3 regions of the Ahrensia sp. 13_GOM-1096m genome follow, and region 3 is predicted to be linked to each of the others. Evidence: riboswitches for the same ligand, from Rfam matches in the RefSeq annotation. Region 3 holds a riboswitch; each other region holds the start of a gene.

Region 1 (7,745 bases), on a different contig from region 3:
CGCTGCCGCTCACCACCTGAAAGCTGGGCGGGTAGCCGCTCTCCATAATTTTCCAAACCAACGCTTTGAAGAGCCATATTGATCTGCTCTTTCTCGCCAGCGGACAATTTAAGCGAAGGCGAAATACCAAGGCCCACATTCTTAAAAACACTCATATGGGCGAAAAGATTATTCTCTTGAAACACCATCGAAAGTGGACGGTCTCCCGCGGCGCGGTGGGTATTATCTTCTCCGGCGAGCCAAATCTCGCCTTTCTGGGGAATTTCAAAACCTGCCAGCAAGGACAACATTGTTGATTTGCCCGAACCACTGGCCCCCATGATCGCGGTGATAACCCCTTGGCGAAACTGCGCATCAAAATGCATGGCAGGCATGCCAGCATCATAAGCAAATGTGACATCACGTAACGCAACACTGATTTTATCAGTCGTCATCACTTTTTATCCTTTAAAGAGACGCTACTGCGGTCTGCGAACATCAAAATTGCCAAGGTAAACACGCACAATATAAGCGCCAAACCTGCTGCGTCATTGGTGCGGTAGCTGCCCATACGCTGCAAGATTAAATACGGCAAAGTCTGCACTTTTTCTGATCCAAAAAGCGCAATGACACCCAGATCGCCGAGCGATAATGCAAAGGCAAAAGCAAAGCCAACAGATAAAGGCTTGATCATTACCGGCAACAAAACCAAACGCCATTTGTCAAAACCTTGAATATTAAGTTGCGCGCATAAACGGTCATGGCGTTGCGCTGCAGTTTGCCGTGCAGGCAGCACAAACCGCATCGCAAATGGAAGTGCCATAGCCGCATTAACGCTGACAACCAGATAGGGCGCAGCTTCATATATGCTCACGAATGGCCGCAATAAAATGAACCATCCAGCGGCAATCACAATCGGCGGCACGACAAGCACCAGCGATGCTGCATGACTATAGGCGCCTTGCATAAAGCCAGCGCGAACAGCCCCCTCGCATAAGGCCAGCGTAACGACAATACATAGGCACGCCGCAAGAGCGCCCAGCACAAAGCTTGTCATAATGGCTTTTTGAACCGCCGCTTGGCCAAGCAATTTAATAAGGTCGGCAGCAATGCCTTTTGCAAAGATCGCAATAAATGGCGACGCAACAAACAGTGCCGCCACGCCAAGCACAATCACCGCCAAGATGACTTGGCTTGCCTTATGTTTGATCAGCAAAGGACGCGTGCGTTCAAGCGTCATGCCAGCATCAATATTGCCGCCAGCGCGGGCAAACATATAGACAGAAAAGGCGGTCAGTGCGAGTTGCATGACGGTTAAAACCACAGCGCGCGGAATATCAAAATCAAATGTCAGCGCCTGATAAATACCGACTTCCAGCGTTGTGGCACGCGGACCGCCGCCCAGCGTTAGCACCACGGTGAAAGAGGTAACGCACAGCATGAATACCAACGCCGACGCGTTAAACAATGCAGGGCGCATATAAGGCCAACAAATATGGCGAAGGCGCTGTAGCGGCCCCATATTAAGCTGATGCGACAAGCGTTCATACTCCGCAGGCATAGCATTAAGAGCGCCAAGAATAACACGCGCGACAAGCGGCATATTGAAAAACACATGCGCGATTAAAATGCCGGACAGTCCATAGATCGTGCCGATAGGCAATCCTGCCTGCTTGAGCGCTTGCGTGACAAAACCTTGATTTCCGTAAAGTGATACGATTGCTAAAACCGCTACGATTTGCGGCAAAACAAGCGGTATCGCAAACAGGCGGAGCAGCAATTCACGGCCATAAAAATGCTTATACTCAAACAGCAAAAACCCGACAGGAATGGCAAACAGTGCCGACAACAACGTCGATAGTGCCGCCTGCCAAAGTGTAAAACGAATGATACGCCAGACAACAGTGTCTGTTGCAATATCAATTACATCAACCTGTGAGCCGCCAAGAGCCGCAAAAACAACCAGCGCAATAATGGCGCCTAGCGCCAATGCTGCCAACAGAAAAAGGGCCAGCGGCGGAATCGCAAGCCCTAATCCTTGGTATGGTTTTGTATATTTCAAACCTTGTTACCGGCTCATAACTTCAAGCCATTCAGCAACCCAGTCTTTACGGTTCAAAGCAACGTCATCTGATGAATAAAGCAGCGCATTGTCTGGCTGAACGAGCTTATCAAAAACCGGATTAAGCGGCTTTGATGTCGCAGCAGCAGGAAGCATCCAGTTTGTTTCAGGAATAATGTCTTGGAATTCTGGGCTAACGACGAAGGATAAAAACTCTTTCGCCTTCGGGTTTTCAGCGCCTTTTTTCGTCAAGCCTGCCACTTCTATTTGCATGTAATGGCCTTCAGAAAAAGCCGCCGCCTGATATCGATCATTGTCTTCGGCAATCATGTGGTAGGCCGGCGATGTCGTATAAGACAGAACCATTGGCACTTCGCCATCTGTGAACAGCCCATAAGCTTCTGACCAACCCGGCGTGATCGTCAAAATGCGATCATTTAATTTGGCATAGGCCTCCGGTGCATCATCGCCATATAATTTCTTAATCCATAACATCAAACCAAGGCCCGGTGTTGATGTGCGCGGATCTTGAATTGCAATCTTGTTGGAAGCATCGCCGTTTAAAAGCTCTTCCATGCTGGAAGGCGGCGTAGCAATCTTTTGCGTGTCATAAACAATGGCGAAATAACCATAATCATAAGGCACGAAAACATCATCATTCCAACCGCCAGGAACGGCCGCCGCCTCAATGTCCATGCCGTGCGGTGCAAAAAAGCCTTCGGCTTTGGCTTCCGCAATCAGGTTTTGGTCTATACCCAGCACCAAATCAGCATCGGTGTTTCCACCTTCCAGCCGCAATCGGTTGAGCAGTGCGACACCATCGGCGGCAGAAACAAATGTTACGTCACAGCCGCACTTTGCTTCAAATGCTTTTTCAACTTGCGGGCCCGGACCCCATTCAGCTGTAAAGCTCTCATAGGTATAGATAGTGACGTCCTGCGCATGCGCATGCGTCGCGACAACACTGCTCAGCAAAGTGCCCAATAGGATGGATTTTCTCAAAGCTTCTCTCCTTGTTTTAAACAAGGGACAAACACAACGTTTAAGGGGAATTCCAAAACCGTGCGCCTAATCCCTCCGCCGGTGTTAACCGGATCAGGTTCTACGGGTCGGATTACCTCTCAGCCATTATGGCACCCCGTTAGACAAGTTCCGCAATAGCATTTGTATAAAAACGCGGCAAGAGCGCCAAGCTTCGCTATTGCGCTGTAATTTGCCAATGCTTATGACTGGGCAATGTGTAATTCCAGCTCAATTACGATCCTTTTAGGCGGCACCTTACAGGTCGATGACGACCTAAAAGAGCGCGTCAAAAACAGCTATGTCGTGGCTGCCGATGGTGGCATTGCCCACGCAAAGCCTCTTGGCTTAATGCCAGATATCTGGATCGGTGATTTTGATTCCAGCACTTCTGAATTTTTTGATGATTATCAATCCGTTGAAAAAGTGCCTCACTCTTCCAATAAGAACCAATCCGATGGCGAGCTTGCTCTTGATCTAGCTATTGCCCGCAAACCGCAAACGATCACCATTTGCGGCGCACTTGGCGGCAAACGAACAGACCATGTGCTTTTTATATTATTGGGTGCATTGAAATACGCTCTGGATAATCCTGATATCGCATTTTATCTAACCAGAGGTGATGAAACGGCTTTTCCGCTGCTTCCAAACCGTGAATTGGCGCTACATTGTGCGCCGGACACGACATTTTCAGTCATCCCCTTTAGTGCGCTAACCGGCCTCACCGTCTCAGGTGTAAAGTGGCCGCTACGTGATGAAAATATTGCGCTGGGCTCAACCCATACGCTGTCAAATATGTCAAACGGCAAAACAAAAATTAAGCTGGTTGACGGCTATGCTCTTGCCTTAGTTCAAAATAAGCATAGTTTATGATTGTAGTGGAAGGGAACATCTACAACCTGTCAGAAAAATGAGACATAGTTCTGCTTTTCTGACCCTATTAACTCGGGAGCATATCCATGAAGAAAATTACAGCAACAATCGCAGCACTCGCAATGGCAGGCGTAGTCGCAACAGGCTGCACAAACTCTGATCTTCGCGCAGGCGGTGCAGGCGCTATTGTCGGTACTGGTGCGGCCCTTATTGCTGGTGGCAACACTGAAGCAGTATTGCTTTCTGCAGCAGCAGGCGCAGCAGCTGGCGTCGTTATCGGCCGCGTAGCACAAGGTTCAAGCCAGTGCTATTATTCAAACGGCCGTGGTGGTTACTACAAAGCACGTTGCTGATCTAAAAATAATTGAATTTGAAAGCCCGTCTTTTGGCGGGCTTTTTATTGGCCTTGATTTCAGCGCTTGAAACCGCCAAAGCCTGATCGAAGAAACGACAAAGGTTATTATGGCAATCTCCCCGCCCCTACTGCGCTTGGAAAATATATTACTGACTTTCGGTGGCAAACCGCTCATCGAAGAGGCAAGCTTTTCCGTGCATACAGGAGACCGAATAGCGCTTATCGGGCGCAACGGCTCCGGCAAATCAACTCTTTTAAAAATCGCCGCAGGCATTACTGATGCGAGCGATGGTGATGTCACATCAGATCGTAACGCCACCGTGCGTTATTTAGCGCAAGCCCCAGATATGGCGGATTATGCAACGGTTGGTGAGTATATCTCAAAGGGCCTTGGCCCAATGGATGATCCACACCGTGCCAGCTATTTGGCAACAGAACTTGGGCTGGATGAAACCAGATCGCCCCAAGGGCTTTCTGGCGGCGAGGCGCGGCGCGCAGCGCTTGCGCGCACTTTAGCCCCTTCACCTGATATTCTGCTTTTAGACGAGCCGACCAACCACCTTGACCTGCCCGTTATTGAATGGCTGGAATCCGAGCTACAACGCTCAAAATCTGCCATCGTATTGATTTCACACGATAGGCGTTTTTTACAAAACATTACCCGTAAAACTCTGTGGCTTGACCGTGGACGCTTACGGGAAAACAGCGCGGGCTTTTCACAATTTGAAGATTGGCGCGACAAACTTTTAGAAGAAGAAGAACAAGAGCTTCACAAGCTTGGCCGCAAAATTGTGCGCGAAGAACATTGGGTAACGCACGGCGTATCAGGTCGCCGCAAACGCAATATGCGCCGCTTGGGTGAATTATCAGAACTAAAATCAGCTTTCAGAAATCATCAACGTGCCGAAGGCAATGCCAAGCTAGAAACAAGCGATGTACGCACCAGCGGCAAGCTGGTCATTGAAGCCGACAACATCGCCAAATCCTATGGCAATCGCACGTTGGTTAAAGACTTTTCATTGCGTGTGCATCGCGGTGATTGTATCGGCCTTGTTGGCCCCAATGGTGCAGGCAAAACAACATTAATCAAAATGCTAATTGGTGAACTGGAACCCGATAGCGGCAGCGTTCGCCACGGCACCAATCTTGATATTGCGATGCTGGATCAACGCCGTGATGCGCTCAAGCCGGATGAAACGCTCGAAAACTTTCTAACCGATGGACGCGGACAAACGCTCGTCGTCAATGGCGAAGAAAAACATGTGTCGTCCTACATGAAAGATTTTCTTTTCAAGCCTGAACAAGCCCGCACACCGGTCAGAGAATTGTCGGGCGGCGAGAAAGCACGGCTGATTTTAGCCAAATTGCTCGCACGCTCAAACAATTTGCTGGTTCTCGACGAACCAACCAACGATCTTGATATGGAAACATTGGACCTGCTGCAGGAAATGATTGCCGACTTCAAAGGCACCGTTCTACTTGTCAGCCACGACCGTGATTTCCTCGATAAAACCGTTAATGCGATTATTGCGCCCGATGCAGAAAATACAGGCCGCTGGATCGCTTATGCTGGCGGCTACACCGACATGCAGGCGCAGATTAAAGAAATAAAAGCAGCAAACGCGCCAGCGAAAAAAGACGCCAAATCTGAAAAGTCGGCGCAATCAAAGCCAACAACCGCCAATGCAAAAGGCAAGCTTTCCTATAAGCAGAAATACGCGTTGGAAACGCTGCCTGCCAAAATGGATGAGATTACCAAGAAGGTGGCTCAGCTTGAAACCAAGATGGCTGACCCTGCCTTTTTCGCCAAAGACGCAGAAGGGTTCAGCAAAGCAGCCAAGGAACTTGAGGCTTTGCAAAACAGCCACACAGCCATGGAAGAAGAATGGCTGGAACTGGAAATGCTACGCGAAGAACTCGAAGGTTAAAGGCGTAATACTTTAAAGAATGATTTTAAGGATTGTAAAACCAAGTAACAATTTACATTATACATGTGCAGAAACTATCTGTGTTTTATTATAGGATTTATACATGTCTACAATGAAAAAAGTATCAGCAGAATTCTTCGGTACATTCTGGCTGGTGTTCGGTGGTTGCGGCAGCGCCATTTATGCCGCGGGCATAGCCGATGTTGGAATCGGGTTTCTTGGGGTTGCGCTGGCATTTGGTCTGACCGTTTTGACTATGGCATATGCCGTTGGAGGCATTTCTGGGGGGCACTTTAATCCTGCGGTCTCCATCGGCTTGGTGTTCGGCGGACGCTTCAGTGCCAAAGAGCTACCGGCTTATATTATTGCGCAAGTTGTCGGCGGCCTTGCAGCCGGCGTTATGCTTTACCTCATTGCAAGCGGCCAAGAAGGCTTTGCAGCGGGCGGTTTTGCAGCCAACGGCTATGGCGAACATTCCCCTGGTGGCTACTCCATGGTTTCGGTTCTCATCGCCGAAATGTTGCTGACTGCAATGTTTTTGATCATTATTCTTGGCTCAACTGCAAAATCTGCATCTGCTGGTTTTGCCCCTATTGCTATTGGCCTAGGCTTAACTCTCATTCATTTGATTTCTATTCCAATCAGCAATACGTCTGTGAACCCTGCGCGGTCGACCGCAGTAGCATTTTTTGCTGACGGCGGTTGGGCCGTTGGGCAATTATGGATGTTCTGGGTGGCTCCAATAGCTGGCGCCGCTATTGGCGGAATCATCTATAAAGCATTGCTAGAAACAAAATAAGTAATTTAAGGCGGGCTGAAAAACCCGTCTTAAACCGCATGATTGTTTAGACTTAAACAACAGCTAAAAAGCAGCAACAATTAGCACTTGAGCGCAACCGGCAGCGCACCGGCAACCTTGCTTTGGCGCAAGATAAAGTTGGTTGTTGTCGTGCGCACCACGCCAAGACGGTTAATGCGCTTCATGATAAAGCGTTCAAGATCTTCTGGGTCTGTCGCGGCCACTTTGAGCACGAAATCAAACTCGCCCGTGATCGAAGCGCATTCGATAATTTCTTCTGCACCATCAATGAAATTATTAAATAAATCGATGGATGCCTCACTGTGATCCATAAGCGATACATGCACATAAGCCAGCGCATGCAGGCCTAATTTTTTGCCGTCCACAATGGCAGCATAGCGCGTGATATAGCCCTCATCTTCCAGCTTCTTCATCCGCCGCCAACAGGGCGATGGCGATAGTCCCACCGCATCTGAAAGTTCTTGCGTGCTGGCGCGTCCATTTTGCTGCAAAAACTTTAAGATTAGCCTCTCAAAATTATCAAGCATAATTCACCTACTTTCACACACATCAGAAAAAATTTACCCAGATTATGATCTGTAGCATCAAAATAGAACATAATTTATTGCAATGCCATGCAATTCTAACCTAAACCATGGGAGGTGAGACATGCCTAAATCAACAAAATATGTTGCTAAAATCGCTGATGCGGAAGGCCGAATAGATTAC
Region 2 (7,745 bases), on a different contig from region 3:
GATGGGGCCAATGGCGCATGTACGTTTTGCGCAAGAAGTTCGTGCGCAAACTGCTGAAGCAATTGAGGCAGGCGCGATTGCGCATATTGAAACCTTTGCGGAAGATGATGGCGGGGCCTATTTGACACCGCAAATTTTGACCAATGTGAACCATGATATGCGCGTGATGCGCGAGGAAAGCTTCGGTCCTGTTGTTGGCATCATGAAAGTCAAAGACGATGAAGAAGCTATCGCGTTGATGAATGACAGCGATTACGGCTTAACCGCATCGCTTTGGACCGCAGATATCGACCGCGCTTTGAAAATTGGCCGCCGCATTGAAACGGGCACCGTTTTCATGAACCGTTGTGACTATCTTGACCCAGCGCTTTGCTGGACCGGCTGCAAGGATACAGGCCGCGGCGGCGGGCTTTCCGTAATCGGTTATCACAATTTGACCAGACCAAAATCTTACCATTTGAAGAAAGCAAACTAACATGAACTTGACTGCTAATTGGTCATATCCGACAGCCATTCGATTTGGCGCAGGCCGGATTTCAGAAGTCGCCGATGCATGTATTGCAGCGGGTATTTCAAAGCCGCTTTTGGTAACGGACAAAGGCTTGGCGTCCATGGATATTACATCCAAGACGCTCGACCTTATGGAAGCGGGTGGTTTGGGCCGCGCGATGTTTTCCGAGGTTGATGCAAACCCGACAGACTTGAATGCTGCAGACGGCGTCAAGATTTACCGCGATGGTGGTTTTGACGGTGTTATCGCATTTGGCGGCGGCTCTGGTTTGGACCTTGCAAAAGTTATTGCTTTTATGGCTGGTCAGACGCGTCCGCTTTGGGATTTTGAAGATGTTGGCGACTGGTGGACGCGTGCAGATGCAAGCGCTATCGCACCTGTAATCGCTATACCAACAACGGCTGGAACAGGGTCTGAAGTTGGCCGTGCGAGCGTGATCACCAATTCTGAAACGCATGAAAAGAAGATCATTTTCCATCCGAAAATGCTTCCTGTGACTGTGATTTGCGATCCGGAATTGACGGTCGGTATGCCGAAATTCATCACGGCTGGTACGGGCCTTGATGCTTTTGCGCATTGTGTCGAAGCTTACTCCAGCCCGCACTACCACCCAATGAGCCAAGGCATGGCGCTTGAAGGCATGCGGCTTGTAAAAGAATATTTGCCGCGCGCCTATGCGGATGGCAGTGACATTGAAGCGCGTGCGCATATGATGTCTGCTGCTGCAATGGGGGCAACGGCTTTCCAAAAGGGGCTTGGAGCAATCCACGCGCTTAGTCACCCGATTGGCGCATTGCACCACACGCACCACGGCACAACCAATGCGGTTTGTATGCCTGCAGTGTTGCAGTTTAACAAAAGCGCTATTTCAGATAGATTTAATGCGGCCTCCGCATATCTGGGAATTGAAGGCGGCTTTGATGGTTTTTGCGCCTATGTTGATGAACTCAACGCGTCGATGCAAATTCCAAAAACCTTGACGGCGCTTGGCGTTAAAGACCCTGACCTTGATCGTTTGACTGCTGATGCGCTGCGCGATCCAAGTACAGGTGGCAACCCAATTGAAATGACTGCTGAAAATACACGCGCACTGCTTGAAGCACTTCTTTAAGTTGCGCATCTAAAAAATATAAGTTACAGACGATTTATCCGTCGGGGGGCCCATTAGGGCTGAGAGGTGCTTGCACCGACCCGTCGAACCTGATCCGGGCAATGCCGGCGTAGGGAACGGGTAAATCGCAAAACTTATTGCGACCAATCTCCTTTTCTCGCCGTTTTGCCCCTTTGTGGAGGCATGATTGCGTTGAAAAGAATACCAATTGCACTGACAATTGCTGGCTCCGATAGTGGCGGCGGCGCAGGCATTCAGGCCGATTTGAAAGCCTTTAGTGCCAATAAGGCCTATGGCGCGAGCGCCATAACTGCGATCACGGCGCAGAACACAACATCCGTTATGGCTGTTCATGAAGTGCCTACTGACATTGTCGCGGCGCAAATCTCTGCGGTTCTGTCCGACATTTCAGTCGATGCAATCAAGCTCGGCATGTTGTTTTCGGCGCCGATTATTTCTGCTGTTTCCAATGCGCTGAAAACCTATGACGGAAAGATCGTCGTTGATCCGGTGATGATTGCAAAGTCCGGTGATATGCTTTTGCAAGATAAAGCGATCAGCGCTTTACTCGCAGAAATCCTTCCGCGCGCTGATCTTTTAACACCGAACCTTCCTGAAGCTGCACGATTGCTTAATTGCGATGTTGCAAATTCAAATGATGAGATAATCGCGCAGGCCAGAGCGCTATTGCAGCTCGGTCCTAAAGCTGTGTTGCTGAAAGGTGGCCATGCTGATGGCGGCATTTGCACCGATGTTCTTGTCGATAAAAGCGGCGTTGTTACAAGCTTCACGGCTCCGCGTATCAACACGAAGAATACGCATGGTACAGGCTGCACATATTCAGCTGCGATTGCTGCGCATTTGGCACATGGCGAGGAAATGGTTGCGGCTGTTCAGCGCGCACATGATTATTTGCACGCATCGATTTGTGCTGCTGACACATTAGATGTTGGCGCAGGGCACGGCCCAGTTCATCACTTTTCTGCGATGTGGACATGACCCAAATCACCATCATAGGCGGCGGTGTTGCTGGGCTATGCGTCGCGCGCAGTTTACGTGATCGCAGCGCCGATGTGCGCGTTATTGATCGGCACGGCGCGCTTGGACCGCATGCTTGCTCATGGTGGGCAGGCGGTATGCTTGCACCTTTTTGCGAAGGTGAAAGCGCTGAAGAACCGGCTGTACGGCTTGGGCAAGAGGCGGCGGATTGGTGGGATGCAAAAACCCACGCTGTTAATCGCTGCGGCACGCTGGTTATCTCGCCCACACGTGACAAAGCCGAGCTAATACGGTTTGGCCGAAGAACAAGCAATTTTGAAACGATTTCAGGCGCTGACATTGATGCACTTGAGCCAGACTTGGCTGGCCGCTTTAACACGGGCCTTTTGTTTAAAGATGAAGCGCATTTATCACCACGCTTGGCGCTTAGCCATCTGCGTGACGGTTTAATCGCTGACGGTGTGACATTTGAAACCGCTGATGCTGATCCAGAAGTTTATGCCAGAGGCGGTTTGACTGTGGATTGCCGCGGATTTCAGGCACGCGACACGATCACTGATTTGCGTGGTGTTAAAGGCGAGATGCTCATTCTTTCTTGCAAGGATGTTACGCTCAACAGACCCGTGCGACTGCTTCACCCACGTATCCCGCTTTATGTCGTCCCACGCGGCGACGGTATTTTTATGCTTGGCGCAACGATGATTGAGAGCAGCCAAAAATCACATGTTACGGCGCGTTCATTGCTTGAATTACTCAGTGCTGCCTATGCATTGAACCCAGCTTTTGGCGAAGCTGAAGTCTTGGAAATCGGCGTCGATGCGCGTCCGGCTTTTCCTGATAATTTACCGCGTATTCGCCGCAATGGAAATTTGATCCGTGCAAACGGGCTTTTCCGTCATGGCTTTTTGCTCGCACCCGCAATGGCGCGAATGGTCGCCGAAATGATTTTTGACAACACAAGACCGGAGATGATGGATGAAACTTCAGCTTAACGGTATCGCAATTGATACGGACGTGACGACACTGGCCGCACTTCTTGATGAGCAAGGTTTTGCTGAGGCGAAAGTGGCAACGGCTGTCAATGGTCAGTTTGTACCAGCAGCGCTTCGCAGTGCCCAAATTCTTGATGAAGGCGATCTGATTGAAGTGCTTGCCCCGATGCAAGGAGGCTGAGCATGCGCGATTTTTATGGCACCAGTTTAACAACCGGACTTATGCTCGGCACGGCGCAATATCCGTCGCCTGCGATTATGATGGATGCCTTCAAACGCAGCGGCGCATCGGTTGCGACCGTTTCTCTGCGCCGTGAAAGCGGTCAAGATCGTGCAGGGCAGGATTTTTGGGCCATCATCCGCGATCTAAATGTTCATGTGTTGCCTAATACGGCTGGCTGCCACAGCGTGAAAGAGGCTGTCACAACGGCGCATATGGCACGCGAAGTCTTCGACACAAAATGGATTAAGCTGGAAGTCATCGGCGAAGAAGATACGCTCCAGCCAGATGTTTTCGGGCTGGTCGAAGCGGCGCGTATTTTGAGCGAAGACGGCTTTAACGTGTTTCCTTACACGACTGAAGATCTCGTTGTCGCTGATAAATTATTGAATGTTGGCTGCGAAGTTTTGATGCCCTGGGGCGCGCCAATTGGTTCGGGCTTGGGCCTTAATAATCCATATGGTTTGCGCTCCATGCGCGCACATTTTCCTGATGTTCCGCTGGTTATTGATGCGGGGTTGGGCCTGCCGTCACAGGCAGCGCAAGCAATGGAAATGGGTTTTGATGCGGTATTGCTGAACACGGCTGTGGCGAAAGCAGGTGACCCAGCAGCTATGGCTGAAGCCTTTGCGGGGGCCGTTCATGCGGGACAATTGGCGGCTAAGGCCGATCCCATGGAACCGCGCGATATGGCAGCACCTTCCACGCCCATACTTGGAAAGGCTTTTTTAATATGAAGCTTGATCGATTTTACCCAATCTTTGACAATGCAAAATGGCTCGAACGGCTTTTACCACTTGGCATCAAGCTCGTGCAGCTTCGTATAAAAGACATGCCCGATGATGTGCTGCGTGATGAGATTCGTCGTGCACGCGATCTTTGCAAACAGCACAATTGCACGTTGGTCGTGAATGATTATTGGCAAATCGCCATAGAAGAGAAATGCGATTTTATTCATCTAGGCCAAGAGGATTTAGAGGGTGCTGATATTAAGGCCATCCGCGCTGCTGGTTTGCGCATTGGTATCAGTACGCATGATCGTGCTGAGCTTGATCGCGCATTAGCGCTAGAGCCTGATTATATTGCGCTTGGCCCCATTTACCCAACCATTTTGAAAAAGATGAAATGGCATGAGCAGGGCGTTGAAAAACTCACCAAATGGCGCGGACTGATTGGCCAAACGCCTTTGATTGCGATTGGCGGTATGAATATTGAGCGGGCGGCAGGCGCTTTTGAAGCGGGCGCGGATGTCGTTTCTGCCGTGACAGATATTACTTTGAACGAAGACCCTGAAGCGCGTGTCAAAGCTTGGCTGGAGGCGACACGATGAGCCGCTATGCGCGTCAGGAAATATTGCCAGAAGTCGGCGCTCAAGGTCAGGCTGCTATTGGCAAAGCAACTGTCCTGATTGTTGGGGTTGGCGGGCTTGGCTGTCCCGTCGCACAATATCTCGCAGCGGCTGGCGTTGGGCGCTTGATCCTCGTTGATAGCGATATTGTTTCGGTTTCAAATTTGCACAGGCAAACGCTGTTTCGCGAAGCCGATATTGGAATGCTCAAAGCTCAAATTGCGGCGCAAAGTCTGGCAGGCTTGAATTCTGATTGCACCATCATGCCGGTGTGCGAACGCCTCACGCCGAAGAATGCAAAGGTGCTAATTAGCGAGGCGTCATTGGTGGTAGATTGCGCCGATAGTTTTGCTGTCAGCTATATTTTGTCAGATTTTTGTAAGGCTACAGCAACGCCATTTATTACGGCGTCAGCGCTTGGTTTATCTGGATATGTCGGCGGGTTTTGTGGCTCTGCGCCATCCTTACGTGCCGTATTTCCAGATTTACCAGCTCGCGCGGCGACATGCGCCACGGCTGGTGTCATGGGGCCAGTTGTTGGCCTTTTGGGGGCGGCACAAGCACAAATGGCACTGTCTGTTCTATTGGGATTAGAGCCTTCACCGCTTGGCCAACTTGTTACCCATGATCTGCGAACAATGCGCAGCAATGGATTTCGTTTTGACAATGCGCCGGAACCTGAAAGCGGATCATTTGCATTTATTGCCGATGATGAAATTCAGCCGTCGGACTGGGTGATCGAGTTACGAGACGAGGCAGAAGCGCCCGCGCTTGTTCATCCTGCGGCGCGGCGCATGAAGGTCAGCGATTTTCCAACCGCAAAACCGATGCCTGATACAGGCCAGCGCGCTGTTTTAATTTGCAGGTCAGGACTTCGTTCTTGGCAGGCAGCAACACACCTAAAAACATATTGGGATGGTCCCATTTCTTTAATTGCAATGGGCGATATGCCCGAACTTGAAAGGTCTTAATGATGAAACGAACCGCTTTGACGATGGCAATTGCAATGCTGACTTCTCCTGCAATCGCAGCAGATCAGATGACCCTTTTACTCGACTGGTTTGTAAACCCTGATCATGGACCCATTATTGTTGCGCAAGAAAAGGGGTATTTTGCAGAGCAAGATTTAGAGGTGGAAATCATCGCGCCTGCTGATCCTTCCGATCCGCCTAAATTAGTAGCGGCAGGAAAAGGCGATCTTGCGGTTTCTTATCAGCCGCAATTACACATTCAGATACATGAAGGTTTGCCGCTAAAGCGGGTTGGCACATTGGTTGCCACACCGCTCAATTGTTTGCTTGTTCTCAAGGACGGCCCGATTAAAACACCTGCGGATTTGAAGGGCAAGAAAATTGGAACTTCCGTTGCTGGTGTTGAAGAGGCCATACTTGGTACTGTTTTAAAAAATCACGGTTTGACTTTGAAGGACGTTGAACTGGTCAATGTGAACTTTTCATTGTCACCAGCGCTCATGTCCAAACAGGTTGACGCTGTGATTGGAGCGTATCGAAATTTTGAACTTAACCAGATGAATATTGAAGGCGTAGAAGGCAAATGTTTCTATGTCGAAGAAGAAGGTGTGCCGCCTTATGACGAGCTTATCTATGTTGCGAATTCAGACACGATGGATAAGGAAATGATTGCACGCTTTCTTTCAGCAACCGAGAAGGCCACGCAATATATCACCAATCATCCGCAGGAAAGTTGGGAAGTTTTTTCCAGCACATCAACCGAATTACAAGACGAGTTGAACAAGCTTGCATGGACAGATACTTGGCCGCGTTTTTCCAAGCGTCCCGCTGCTATGGATGCTGGCCGCTATGCCAAGTTTGAAGCATTTTTGAATGAAGCAGGTCTTATTCCATCGCAAAATCCAGTAGAGGCGATTGCAATCGATGTGACCGCGCAATGACACATCCTGATTATGGAAAAACATTCGCTGTCTGGCGTGCCGGAGCAGGGCAGAGCTGGCATGATTATATCAATCACGATTTTGTAGAGGGGTTGCGTGATGGTAGTTTGCCGCGCGTTTCATTCCTTCACTATTTGATCCAAGACTATGTGTATCTTGTGCACTATGCGCGTGCATGGTCATTGGGTGTGATCAAGGCCGAAACGTTAGATGAAATGAAAATCTGCGCCGGAACGGTCAATACGTTGGTCAATCTTGAAATGTCTTTGCATGTGACAACTTGCACTGCAGCGGGTATCAGCGAAGAAGCGCTTTTTGATGCTTCTGAAACCACGGAAAATCTTGCCTATACGCGCTATGTAATGGACGCTGGCATGCAGGGTGATTTTCTTGATCTTATGGCGGCACTTGCGCCTTGCGTTATGGGCTATGGTGAGATCGGTTTGCGTTTGGCAAAAACCGCAGCAGAAGACACGCCTTATGCGGACTGGATTGCTGTTTATTCAGGCGATGAATATCAGCAAGCTTGCCGTACAGTTGGTGCAATGATTGACCAATCGGTTGAACGACGTATCGGCCATGATATGACTGCGTCGCCGCGCCTTGCCTCTGTGCAATCCCGTTTTACCAAAGCGACTGAATTAGAGATTGG
Region 3 (7,745 bases):
CCTGTTCAGCAAATTTAATTGCTGATGCGTGAAACTATTTGTCGGGCTGCTCCGTGACTGCTTTTGAACATGCACAAAGGGAGTTTCCAATGACTAAACTTACATCATTTATCACAACTACAATTGCATCTGCGGCCATTGCCACAGGTGCATTCGCAGCTGCTCACGCATCACTGGGCGTAACAGCCTCGGACCAAGATGTTTCAGGCGGCACTGTGACGGCAGCAGAAATTACGGCTGGCGAAAATGGCTGGCTTGTTGTTCACCGTACAGATGACACCATGAAACCTGGCCCAGTTGTTGGCTATGCGCCAATCAAAGAAGGCATGAACATGGATGTGACTGCAATTTTGACTGAGGAAGTTGCCTCTGGCGACAAGCTGATGTTGATGGTTCACTCTGAAGCTGGCGGCATGAAAACAGGTGTTTTTGAATATACGCTTGGCGCTAAAGAAGATGGTCCAATCAAAGTTGACGACAAATTGGTAATGAGCGTTATTAGCGCTCAATAAGCGCCTTTAAAATCCATTCAAAAGAAGCCGCCGAAAATTTTCGGCGGTTTTTTTGTATTTAGTGAAACTAAATCAGACGCTGCCGCGTGACTACTTTTGAACATGCACAAAGCATGATTTTAGAGGAGTTATAAAATGAAATTCACGACATTAAAAACAAGCGTTGCAGCTTTGATCGTTGCAGCATCGGCTTCCACTGCATTTGCGATGAACCCAGAAGTTGGCGGCGCGCCAATGTTTGCAGACAAAAACATCATTGAAAATGCTGTTAACTCAAAAGACCACACAACATTGGTTGCTGCTGTTAAAGCTGCTGGCCTTGTTGAAACGCTTTCAGGTGAAGGCCCGTTCACAGTGTTTGCACCAACGAATGATGCATTTGCAGCTTTGCCAGAAGGTACAGTTGAAACTCTTTTGAAGCCTGAAAACAAAGATCAGCTTACAAAAATTCTGACTTGTCATGTTGTTGCTGCGGACGCGATGTCAAAAGACATCACAAAAATGATCGACGATGATGGCGGTGCTCATACTGTTAAAACAGTTGGCGGCTGTGAATTTACTGTCAAATATGAAGGTGACAAAGTGATGATCGAAGACGGTCAAGGCAATGTTGCTAACGTAACAATCGCTGATGTTGACCAGTCAAATGGTGTCATTCACGTGATTGACAAAGTTCTTCTACCTGCAAGCTAATAGCAGGGTTGCATGTTGTTCGAAGTGACTTCGGACACATCGAAAATTGCCCTCAACCTTAGGGTTGGGGGCTTTTTTATGAAAATGCAAACGCGCTTTGGACCAAACTTAAAGTTAGACTATAAACAATTGAGGAGATCGTCATGCAACGCAGAAGCTTTTTAAAATACAGCTCTATAATAGGCGCGAATATCGCGATGCTTGGCGCTGGTATCGTTTCGACGAAAGCTGCCACGGGAAAATACCCGCCTGAAGCTGGTGACATGACCTATGAGGTCACCAAAACGGCTGAAGAATGGCGTGCGATATTATCTGAAACTCAATATGGCGTTCTTCGTGAAGAGGACACCGAGCGCGCATTTACAAGTCCGCTCAATGATGAAAAACGCGCTGGCACATTTCATTGCGCAGGGTGCGATTTACCAACTTATGCATCCGAAACAAAATATGACAGCGGCACAGGCTGGCCGAGTTTTTACGACAATATTGATGATGCGGTTCGCACCAAAGAAGACAGCTCGTTTTTCTCCACGCGCACAGAAGTGCATTGCCGCCGCTGCGAAGGCCATTTGGGCCACATTTTCGATGATGGACCGGAACCAACGGGATTGCGCCACTGCTTGAACGGTGTCGCGCTCAAATTTGTGCCTGCGTAATTATCGCAGGAGCCTAATCCACCGGGCTAGGTTCAACAGGCTCATTAACGCGCCTGCAACATAGGTTAAAGCGGCTGCTTTTAGCACAGATTGGGCGACTGCTAGATCTTCGCCTTGCAAATACCCGCCCTGTTTTAAAATCGGCAGCGCTTTGTTGAAGCTGGCATCATATTCAACAGGCAGGGTGAAAAGATGCACTAGAACGCGCACGGCCAAGAGCATTATGCCAAGTGCAATCATTGCAAATATTGCGGCAGGTGCGCGCACAATGACAAAGAGTACAGGCGCAGCAATAAAGAATATGCCTGCGATCTTATCGGTCACCATGGCTATGCTAACCAATCGGTGGCGATTTTTAAGGCCGCGCTCATCGCGGTGATGCTGAATGGCATGGCCGACCTCATGTGCAGCCACAGCAATAGCGGTCAGGCTTGGGTCATGAAAGTTCTTTGATGACAGGCGCACAACACGGTCTTGCGGGTCATAATGGTCGCCGTGCTCCGTTTCTTCAACGCGAACATTTTCCACCTCAAATGTTTCTAACAGGTGACGCGCAAGTTCGCCTCCAGTGCCGGGGAAGTCAGCCCGTGGTTCACTGTGCTTTTCCATTGTGTGCTTTACCCAATATTGGGGCGCATAAATTGCAGCCAATATAAGCAAAAAACCAATTCCGGCTATTAACACCATTGCAGACCCTAAAAAGTTAACGGTTCGTTATGGAACCAATATGGGGGTTCGCGCGCTTATATAGCAAGAAAGCGGTAAATGCCGCAGATAAATTCAACAAGCTCAACACAGAAGTGAGCAAACAAGAATTGGATAAGAGGATGTTTACAGACCTTAAAATTATTGAAGCGTCAAAACGCAAAACTGGCCTTGCTGCATTTTTGCAAGCGGCTTTGGTTTCAAGCACCTTTATTGTGGGTTCGCTTGGCGTTGCACAGGCTGATGATTTATCCAATGCTTATGCCGTTGAAGGCGAAAGCGCTTATTCTGAAAGCTTTGATGAGGCGATGATTGAAGAACATCCGCTCAATGATGCTTGGATGGGCATGACTGTTGAAACCGCCGATGGCCAAGTGGCTGGTTATGTTTCAGATGCTGTCATGGCGCCCAATGGTGACATTGAAACATTGTTTATTACACCGGGCGGTGAGGGCCGTTTGAACGAAGAAATCGTTATTGATGCACGCAGTGTGCAGCTTAATGATTGGAACGTGACAACAAGCTATACGCTGCGTGCTTTAGCCAGCCTTCAAACGCCGGACGAATATTTGCAAACCGCATCACTGGTTGAATAATCATACCCAAACTGCATGAATATGAGGGGCCTTATGGCCCCTTTTGGTTATTTCGGCAATACGTCTGGCAGAAACGTTGACGGCGGGAAAGCTTCCGGTTATCGGTTGACTAACCAAGGGGAGCCCCGACAAGAGGCTGAGAGACCGCTCGCGCAAGCAGCGCGGTGACCCTTCGAACCTGATCCGGATCATGCCGGCGAAGGGATGGGAATATGCGCCTGCCCTTTGCCGGCCTCTTTGCGAGGCCGACCTATGCCAATAGCTTGCGGTCTCGCTGTCAGCCACGAAAGGGCAGCACCATGACCGAACGTTTCACCGAAATTCTCAAACAGGCCAGTGAACCAACCTGGACGATGGCCGTTCAGCACCGGTTTGTCAGCGAACTGTTCGCTGGGACCATCTCTAACAAAGTGATGACCTCCTATCTTGTGCAGGATCACCGTTTCCTCGACAGCTTTTTGACGCTGCTCGGTGCGGCGATAGCTTCGGCCGATACGTTTGAGGCACGACTTCGCTTCGGCCGTTTCGCTGGCATGGTGGCTGGCGAGGAAAACACCTATTTTCTACGAGCTTTCGAGGCGCTAAGTGTGACAGATGAGGACCGGGCGGCCACCCCTGATGGCGAGCCGACAAAAGGCTTCCAATCGATCATGAGGGAGGCCGCTGCGACCCGCTCTTATGCGGCGGTGCTCTCTGTTCTGAACGTCGTCGAGGGGTTGTATTACGATTGGGCATCACGCGCGCCAAAGGCACTGCCGGAAAATTTTGTACATGCCGAGTGGATCACTCTCCACGACAACCCTGAGTTTCAGGCGTTCGTCGCGTTCTTGCGCGCCGAGCTCGATAGGATAGGGCCAGCGGCTCCGGAAATCTCCCGCGACTTTTTCTTAAGGACTGTGTCGCTGGAGCTCGATTTCTTCAACGCTGCTTATGAAGTCGGCAAAGAACCAAGTCGGGTCTGACCTCAAGTGGCCCCTTTTGGGTTATGTAACACTTTCTTTACCAAGTTTGCACACGGCGCGTTCACCAACGGGCCGTACAATCTGTTCGGGGACTCACATTAGGCGATTGCCTAAAAACCGAATGGATGAAGCGGCTATGTCTTTGCCACGCAAAAAAAGTGTGACTTTCTTAAGCTTGATTATCACATCAGGAATCCTTGCTGCTTGCGGCACGGGGGCAAGCTGGGTGGACGGTGTGCCGACGCCAAGTGCTGGCGTGGACCAATCAACGAAGACCAGTTCGATATTTTCTTTTCCGCGTTTGGGTATTCCAGGCTTTGGTAATCGGCAGAACACTGGTTTGCCTGCCGAGGAACAGCAATGCCGCATTGCGCTTAAGCGTATGGGTGTGACATTCCAAGATATTCCAAGAATTTACGATAATGCCAGTTGCGGTATTGAGCATCCTGTTGAGGTGAGCGCTTTGGCGCGCGGTGTTGCGCTTAAGCCTGCTGCGAAATTGAACTGTCAAGCAGCGCTTGCTATGGCGCAATGGTTGCAACGCGATGCTGGCCCAACTGCACGCTCACGCTATCTTTCAGGTATTGCCGAGATTAGGCAGATGTCGTCTTATTCATGCCGTCAGATTGCACGCACAGACAAATGGTCGGAACATTCCAAAGGCAATGCGGTGGATATTGGTTCGTTTAAACTGAAAAACGGCCGCGTGATTAAAGTTGCCAAGCCAGCCTTTTTTGCTTGGCGTGAGAAGAGCTTTTTGAAATCTGTGCGCGGGCAGGCGTGTGACCGGTTTGGTACGGTGCTTGGACCGGGCGACCGCGATCACCATGACCATTTCCACTTCGATATACGCCAACGTTCAAAGACCTATTGCAGCATGTGATTGCTGGATGGGGTGGTTATCTCATATCGTGGGATAGGCCGTTACTTCGGTAAGGGCGGAATTTTGGTTGGTTTGCCGTTTGTATCAATCGCCACCATGGTAAAGCGTGCGAAAGTCACCCGTTCGCTGACATCTGTTAGATAACGCTGCGCCCACGCCTCAATGTATAAAACCATTGAGCTATTGCCGATTTTTTCAATGTCCGAATAGATTGAAAGCGTGTCGCCCACTTTAACAGGGCTGGCAAACGACATTTCGTTGACTGCGGCGGTTACAATGCGCCCGCCCGCGCGTTCTGCGCCGCGAATACCGCATGCCAAATCCATTTGTGCCATCACCCAGCCGCCGAAAATATCGCCGGCAGCATTGGTGTCGCCCGGCATGGCGAGTGTTCGGATTGTCAGTTCACCGCGCGGATTATCTGGCTTAGAATTTGGCATTGTCATCCTCCGTTTTTCGCATCGTATGTAACCGTGAAGCGAAGTCCAGAGGTTTGTACATTTAGATCAATCAATCAACATGATGTCAGTTGCGGTGCCATCATCATTTGTGTTGAGGATCACATTTGCGCCTTCAGCCAAGATTTCAAGCGGAATGCCTTGAGCAACTTTGTACTCCTTGCCATCGGCAAGCGTGATCTTCATGTTATCAAGATCTACATTTTCTACCGTGCCTTCGATTTCTGCAGCAAAAGCTGAAGCGGTTGTCGCGGCGATAATAATCAATGCAAAAGCAAATTTTTTCATCGGTCAATTTCCAATAGGTTTTGCCCGTACACAGCCGCTTTATAGGATTAAAGCGTTGCCGGACGAGGGGATGTTAGGGCTATGGAAGAATGCCGGCAAGCGGTCATTTGACGGCATATTGATGGCCGAAAAACGGCAGGCAAAATAGATTGCCTGCCGCCGAATTTATAAAATTACATCTTTTCAACAGATGTCAGCACTGTCGTGCCGTCTTCATATGTTACCTTGACTGAATCGCCGACTGCGAGCGCTGAAACATCAACCTCTGCGCCAACTGTCCATGCGGTGCCGTCCTCAAGCATGACTGTGCCTGTTGCCGGTTCAATGGCGGCTACGACACCTTCGCCTTCACCAGCAAAACCTGGCAATGTTGCGCCAAGAACAGATGCACTTACTAGGGCTGCGGATAGTAGTTTTTTCATCGTCGTGTTCCTTTTAAGTTTAACATTTAAAGATGCGCAACGTCTGAACGTTTAGGGTTGGGGGATCGAGGTGTTCAGCCGTTCCGCTCCACCAATGTGGACGATAGTGGTATTAAACTCAAATCACTTGATGTTAAAAAATCAAGTAAAAACAATGACATAATTATGCCTTATTTGGTTTCGGTTTGCCGTATTTAGGTGTGTTCGTGCGGCTTTGCTGGAAGCGCGTGAGCCATAATTCTGTTGTGAGCGCCCAAGCGGTTGGGCAAGAGCGATCACAAAGATGCAGGAGAATTTTGAGTTGATCGCTTGTTACGAAATTTGAGTGCGTCCGCGCAGCCGCAACATTGGGATAATTTCAACCGCGAGCATGGCTGCGAAGATCAATAGGCAGCCAATGTAGCCGGAAAAGCCAATGCGCTCGCCAAGAATGATTGCGCCGAAGAGGGCCGCAAAAAGCGCCTCCGATGACATGAAAATGGCAGCTTGCGGCGCGGTTGTATATTGCTGGGCAACGGCTTGAAGCGTGAAGGCGACACCGCCAGAGACGACGCCAGCGAACAGGATTTCAGGCGCTGCGGCAACAAGGATTGCCCATGACATTGTTTCAAAAAAGGATGCCAGCACAAGACCAAGTATGGCGCAGGTGAAAAATTGTGTTGTTGCCAAAGTAAACGGCGTGTTGCCGCCGCGCTGTGTGGTCAATACGCGGCCAAGAAACAGCACATGACATGCCCAAAGAACCGCGCATAAAATAGTCCAATAGTCGCCTGTTGTCAGGCCCGTGAGGCTGCCGCCAGACAAAAGAAAAATGCCTGTAAGTGTGAGCGCAGAGGCAGGCCAGATAATGGTGTGCGGCACTTGGCGCAGCACAAGCAAACCAAGCACGGGCACCATGACAACGTAAATGCCGGTCAAAAAGCCAGAATTGGTAACGGAAGTCGTCAAGAGGCCGATTTGCTGGGTTGCCAATGAGCTAAACAATATGGCGCCGAGGATTGCAAAATTGAGAAGATTTTTGCGCGTTAAAGTTGGCTCGCTCTCAGGCATTGTGCGGGCGCGGCGCTTTTGTTCCCAAATCGCAAAGGGCAGCACCGCAATCGCTGCGGCTAAAAATCGTATTCCGGTGAAAAATATTGGCTCAATTTCGTCCATCGCCGTTGATTGCGCAACGAAGCCCATGCCCCAGACAGCGCCGACAAACAGCAATAATAGATTGGCATAAATACGGCGCATGTTCAGCTGCTCCAGTCTTGTTGGGCTCAAATGAGCGAATATGAAAACTTGTTGATGTTTTGCACGCTTAGCCCTTGTTCTCAAGCGCATTTCTGCCCACGATGGTCGTCAGGTTTATACGGAACTCAAGTCGGGCGCACTGGAAGTTTCATTGTGTCTGTCCCACATAAACTTAATTGATCAACAGGTGCAATTTAGCATGACCCAATCGACGAGATTAACTAGAAATGCGACGATAGCGCTGTGGGCAATGGCCATATGCTCGATGCTTATTATTGGAATAGGGCAAAGCGCCCATGCCAACCAATTCAAGCGCGTGCGCGATGTGAATGTG

The links. A riboswitch is a leader RNA that binds a small molecule or an ion and turns the genes downstream of it on or off. The one in region 3 is predicted to bind thiamine pyrophosphate.
Region 1: linked by a shared signal. The riboswitch ahead of thiB (thiamine ABC transporter substrate binding subunit) and the one ahead of N530_RS0112580 (TenA family protein) in region 3 are both predicted to bind thiamine pyrophosphate.
Region 2: linked by a shared signal. The riboswitch ahead of thiD (bifunctional hydroxymethylpyrimidine kinase/phosphomethylpyrimidine kinase) and the one ahead of N530_RS0112580 (TenA family protein) in region 3 are both predicted to bind thiamine pyrophosphate.

What each region holds. Positions count from the first base shown of each region.
Region 1 covers NZ_JIAX01000013.1:151,482-159,226, reverse strand. Annotated here, with positions in the region: gene thiQ (thiamine ABC transporter ATP-binding protein) at 1-434, opposite strand, end outside; gene N530_RS0111725 (thiamine/thiamine pyrophosphate ABC transporter permease ThiP) at 434-2,041, opposite strand; gene thiB (thiamine ABC transporter substrate binding subunit) at 2,048-3,043, opposite strand; TPP riboswitch at 3,097-3,192, opposite strand; gene N530_RS0111715 (thiamine diphosphokinase) at 3,278-3,934, shown strand; gene N530_RS0111710 (hypothetical protein) at 4,021-4,287, shown strand; gene N530_RS0111705 (ABC-F family ATP-binding cassette domain-containing protein) at 4,403-6,217, shown strand; gene aqpZ (aquaporin Z) at 6,330-7,016, shown strand; gene N530_RS0111695 (Lrp/AsnC family transcriptional regulator) at 7,097-7,564, opposite strand; gene phhA (phenylalanine 4-monooxygenase) at 7,686-7,745, shown strand, end outside.
Region 2 covers NZ_KK211156.1:373,130-380,874, forward strand. Annotated here, with positions in the region: gene N530_RS0115585 (aldehyde dehydrogenase family protein) at 1-475, shown strand, start outside; gene N530_RS0115590 (iron-containing alcohol dehydrogenase) at 477-1,622, shown strand; TPP riboswitch at 1,655-1,755, shown strand; gene thiD (bifunctional hydroxymethylpyrimidine kinase/phosphomethylpyrimidine kinase) at 1,806-2,621, shown strand; gene N530_RS0115600 (FAD-dependent oxidoreductase) at 2,618-3,613, shown strand; gene thiS (sulfur carrier protein ThiS) at 3,597-3,794, shown strand; gene N530_RS0115610 (thiazole synthase) at 3,797-4,570, shown strand; gene N530_RS0115615 (thiamine phosphate synthase) at 4,567-5,163, shown strand; gene N530_RS0115620 (HesA/MoeB/ThiF family protein) at 5,160-6,152, shown strand; gene N530_RS0115625 (ABC transporter substrate-binding protein) at 6,155-7,093, shown strand; gene tenA (thiaminase II) at 7,090-7,745, shown strand, end outside.
Region 3 covers NZ_JIAX01000014.1:61,945-69,689, reverse strand. Annotated here, with positions in the region: gene N530_RS0112610 (anti-sigma factor domain-containing protein) at 1-18, shown strand, start outside; gene N530_RS0112605 (hypothetical protein) at 90-512, shown strand; gene N530_RS0112600 (fasciclin domain-containing protein) at 648-1,205, shown strand; gene msrB (peptide-methionine (R)-S-oxide reductase MsrB) at 1,349-1,861, shown strand; gene N530_RS0112590 (zinc metallopeptidase) at 1,862-2,548, opposite strand; gene N530_RS0112585 (PRC-barrel domain-containing protein) at 2,689-3,162, shown strand; TPP riboswitch at 3,269-3,384, shown strand; gene N530_RS0112580 (TenA family protein) at 3,462-4,124, shown strand; gene N530_RS18115 (extensin family protein) at 4,261-5,007, shown strand; gene N530_RS0112570 (acyl-CoA thioesterase) at 5,049-5,453, opposite strand; gene N530_RS18110 (DUF1344 domain-containing protein) at 5,514-5,753, opposite strand; gene N530_RS0112560 (DUF1344 domain-containing protein) at 5,927-6,175, opposite strand; gene N530_RS0112555 (DMT family transporter) at 6,488-7,411, opposite strand; gene N530_RS18695 (DUF1176 domain-containing protein) at 7,611-7,745, shown strand, end outside.